DNA from 2 places in the Streptomyces sp. NPDC048436 genome. Region 1 is predicted to be linked to the other one. Evidence: predicted binding sites of a transcription regulator. Region 1 holds the regulator's gene; the other holds the start of a gene.
What was found. Region 1 encodes HspR, which represses chaperone genes until heat shock. Its sites were predicted from a motif close to TTGAGNNNNNNNNNCTCAA; they were not measured.

Region 1 (2,198 bases):
TCAGGGCAGGACCCGGAGGCGGCGGTGCCGGAGGCTCCTTCAACTTCGACCTGGGCGACCTCTTCGGAGGCGGCGCCCCGGGCGGCGGTGGAGCGGGCGGCGCCGGCGGCTTCGGGGGCGGCCTGGGTGACGTCTTCGGGGGCCTGTTCAACCGGGGCGGCGCGGGCCAGGGCGGCACCGGCACGCGTACGCAGCCGAGGCGTGGCCAGGACATCGAGTCCGAGGTCACGCTGAGCTTCACGGAGGCGGTGGACGGGGCCACGGTCCCGCTGCGCATGTCCTCCCAGGCGCCCTGCAAGGCCTGTTCCGGCACCGGCGACAAGAACGGCACACCCCGCGTGTGCCCGACCTGCGTCGGCACGGGCCAGGTCACGCGGGGCGGCGGCGGCGGTTTCTCCCTCACCGACCCCTGCGTGGACTGCAAGGGCCGTGGGCTCATCGCCCAGGACCCCTGCGAGGTCTGCAAGGGCTCGGGCCGGGCGAAGTCGTCGCGCACGATGCAGGTCCGCATTCCGGCGGGCGTCAGCGACAGCCAGCGCATCCGCCTGCGCGGCAAGGGCGGCCCCGGTGAACGGGGCGGTCCCGCAGGCGACTTGTACGTGGTCGTGCACGTGGACACCCACCCGGTCTTCGGCCGCAAGGGCGACAACCTGACGGTGACGGTGCCGGTGACGTATCCGGAGGCGGCACTGGGCGGCGAGGTGAAGGTCCCCACCCTTGGCGGCCCGCCGGTCACCCTGAAGCTCCCGCCGGGCACGCCCAACGGCCGTACGATGCGGGCGCGCGGCAAGGGAGCGGTCCGCAAGGACGGCTCGCGGGGCGATCTGCTGGTGACGGTGGAGGTATCGGTCCCGACATCGCTGAGCGACCAGGCGAAGGAAGCCCTGGAGTCCTACCGCGAGGCGACTGCGGACGACGATCCGCGGGCAGAACTGTTCCAGGCCGCGAAGGGAGCTTGAGATGGACGGCCGTCGTCGACAGTCCAATTTTGGGCGTGCGTACCAACTGACAGACGAGACGCCGGTGTACGTCATCTCGGTGGCGGCCCAGCTGTCGGGCCTCCACCCGCAGACCCTGCGTCAGTACGACCGCCTCGGCCTGGTATCCCCGGACCGCACGGCGGGCCGTGGCCGCCGCTACTCCGCCCGTGACATCGAACTGCTGCGTACCGTCCAGCAGTTGTCGCAGGAGGAGGGCATCAACCTCGCCGGCATCAAGCGCATCATCGAGCTGGAGAACCAGGTCGCGGCGCTGCAGTCCCGCGTGGCGGAACTGGCATCGGCGGTCGAGGGCGCGGCCACAGCGATGCAGCAACGCGAGGCGGCGGTGCACGCGTCGTACCGCCGTGACCTGGTCCCGTACCAGGATGTGCAGCAGGCGAGCGCGCTGGTGGTGTGGCGTCCGAAGAGGACGACGGAGCAATAGCTACTGGCTACTGTTGCTGGTTGACGAAGGGGCCGGGAGGGGAACCTCCCGGCCCCTTCGTACGTCTCGGTGGTCGACCTGATCATTCTTTACCGGGGGATAGCGGGGGGATCACCATGGCCATGGTGGGACTTTTCTGGATCGCCGAGGGCGATGTGTACGTGGGCGCGAAGCCGTCGGGCCTCGCGGCAGGGGTGCGGCTGACGCCGGAGGGGGTGGCGGCCCTGGGGGACAAACAGTCGGGCCTGTGGCTGTGGGAGGACATCCGAGGCCTCACGGTGGAGGACGCCCCGGTGAAGTCCCTCAAGCGCCAGGTGGGCACGCTGGTGGACCTGGCCCTGACGGTGGGCCTGGGCGGCGGCGACGAGGCCCCGACCATGACGCTCCGCCTCTCGACGGAGGCCGGGGACACGGACCTCGCGGCATACACCGCGGCGGCGACGGGCTACTCCCGGCCGGAGTACGACCTGTCCCTGACGCTCCTGTCCCGCCTGACGGAGGGCGAGGCGACCCTGCGGACCACGCTGGCGGCGATGGCGGAGTGGGGACGCCGCCACGAGGGCGGCACGCCGAGGACGGCTGAGCGGGAGGCATTGCTGCGGGGGTGGGCCGCCGGGGGTTGATTTGTAATGGGGTGCGGGGGCTCAGAGTGGCGGTCGCTGCGGGGGCTGGTGCTTGAGGTGACGGAGAAGGCTCGTCAGCCGGGCGGGGGCGGTGGCGAGGACGGCGTCCGGGGTGTCGCTCTCGCGTATGCGGATCGTTCCGTCGGGGGC
Region 2 (2,198 bases), on a different contig from region 1:
TCTTGGGCACGCCGCGCGGTGCCGGCGGCAGGCCGGTCAGGTCGAAGACGCCGAGCCTCTTGTTGTAAGCGGCGATCTCCCGCTCGCCCTGGAAGACCTGGATGCCGACCGAAGGCTGGTTGTCCTCCGCGGTGGAGAAGGTCTCCGAACGCCGGGTGGGAATGGTCGTGTTGCGTTCGATGAGCTTGGTCATGATGCCGCCCTTGGTCTCGATCCCCAGGGACAGCGGCGTCACGTCGAGGAGGAGGACGTCCTTGACGTCGCCCCTGATGACACCCGCCTGGAGCGTCGCGCCGAGCGCCACCACCTCGTCGGGGTTGACCCCCTTGTGCGGATCGCTCCCGGTGAGTTCCTTGACCAGTTCACTCACCGCGGGCATCCGCGTCGAACCGCCCACCAGGATCACGTGGTCGACCGCGGAGAGCTTCACCCCCGCGTCTTTCACGGCCTGGTGGAAGGGGCCGCGGCAGCGCTCCAGCAAGTCCGCCGTCAGCTCCTGGAACTGAGCGCGGGTCAGCTTCTCCGCCAGGTGCAGGGGGCCCTCCGACGACGCCGTCACGTACGGCAGATTGATGTCGGTCTCGCTGGACGACGACAGCTCGATCTTCGCCTTCTCCGCGCCCTCCCGCAGCCGTTGCACCGCCATCTTGTCCTTGCCGAGGTCCACGCCGTGCGCGTTCTTGAACTGCCGCACCAGGTACTCGACGATCCGCTGGTCCCAGTCGTCGCCGCCCAACTGCGTGTCACCGTTGGTGGCCTTCACCTCGATGACCCCGTCACCCATCTCCAGGAGCGATACGTCGAAGGTGCCGCCGCCCAGGTCGAAGACGAGGACGGTCTGGTCGTCGCCCTTGTCGAGGCCGTACGCGAGGGCCGCCGCCGTCGGTTCGTTGATGATGCGGAGCACGTTCAGGCCCGCGATCTCGCCGGCCTCCTTGGTGGCCTGGCGCTGCGCGTCGTCGAAGTACGCGGGGACGGTGACCACCGCGTCCGTGACGTCCTCGCCCAGATAGGACTCGGCGTCACGCTTGAGCTTCTGCAGGACGCGGGCGGAGAGTTCCTGCGCCGTGTACCGCGTGCCGTTCACGGATTCACCCTCGGGGAAGCGCCAACTCCCGTCCCCCATATGGCGTTTGACGGAGCGTGCGGTGCGCTCCACATTCGTGACCGCCTGCCGCTTGGCGACCTCTCCCACGAGGACGTCGCCGTTCTTGGCGAAGGCGACGACCGAGGGTGTGGTGCGCGCTCCCTCCGCGTTGGCGACGACCGTGGGATCACCGCCCTCCAGGACGGCCACCACCGAGTTCGTCGTACCGAGGTCGATCCCGACTGCACGTGCCATGTCCAGTCCCCTTCCACCGCGAGCCCGTTTCCCGGCGTACTCCGCCCTCCATCACAAAACTTGAGCGGCACATTGTCAATGCCGCCTATGACGGTGCCGCCGCCCCCGGCGGGGACGGCGGCACGGTCGAAACGGTCGGCGAGCGTGACGTCAGGCGAGCTTCGCCGTCAGCGTGATCGTCGTACCCGTCAGCGCCTGGCTGACGGGGCAGTTCTTCTTGGCGTCCTCGGCGGCGGCGGTGAACGCGGCCTCGTCGATGCCCGGCACCGTGCCCTCGACGGTGAGGTGGATGCCGGTGATGCCGGTGCCCGGCTGGAACGTCACGTCGGCGGACGTCACCAGGCGGGTCGGCGGGGTGCCCGCCTTGTCCAGGCCGTTGGAGAAGGCCATGGAGAAGCAGCTGGAGTGCGCGGCGGCGATCAGCTCTTCCGGGCTGGTCTTGCCGTTGGCCTGCTCGGCGCGCGACGGCCAGGAAACGGCCTGCTCGCCGATGCCGGAGGAGTCGAAGGTGACGGTGCCGGAGCCCTCCAGCAGGTTGCCTTCCCAGACCGTGTGCGCGGAGCGCGTGGTAGCCACGATGTACTTCCCTTCAGTGCGGTTCCGTGATGCGTTGCGGAACTTCCGTACGCCCATCCGACCACACCCGGCTTCGGCGCACGCGGAAGACCGGTCCATGGACGCCTCTGCCGACGAGAACGGCCGGGAAGGATGTGGCCTGGCGACAGCCCCGGTGCACGGTCTCTATGGCCGGAATCGCAACTGTGCAAGGCGGTCGGGCGGTGACACTTTGAGGCCCCCTCGGCCACGGGGCGAGGAGACCACTCAGGGGGTTTGACCATGCGCATGAACTACACGG

Region 2: a site for HspR is predicted at 1,403-1,421, ahead of dnaK (molecular chaperone DnaK). Genes of this name have one in related genera too.

The regions. Positions count from the first base shown of each region.
Region 1 covers NZ_JBICXP010000009.1:246,602-248,799, reverse strand. The annotation lists gene dnaJ (molecular chaperone DnaJ) at 1-959, shown strand, start outside; gene ACGFX9_RS28805 (heat shock protein transcriptional repressor HspR) at 961-1,425, shown strand; gene ACGFX9_RS28800 (hypothetical protein) at 1,548-2,048, shown strand; gene ACGFX9_RS28795 (DUF397 domain-containing protein) at 2,070-2,198, opposite strand, start outside.
Region 2 covers NZ_JBICXP010000003.1:489,962-492,159, reverse strand. The annotation lists gene dnaK (molecular chaperone DnaK) at 1-1,342, opposite strand, end outside; gene ACGFX9_RS13220 (OsmC family peroxiredoxin) at 1,493-1,918, opposite strand; gene ACGFX9_RS13215 (DUF6345 domain-containing protein) at 2,180-2,198, shown strand, end outside.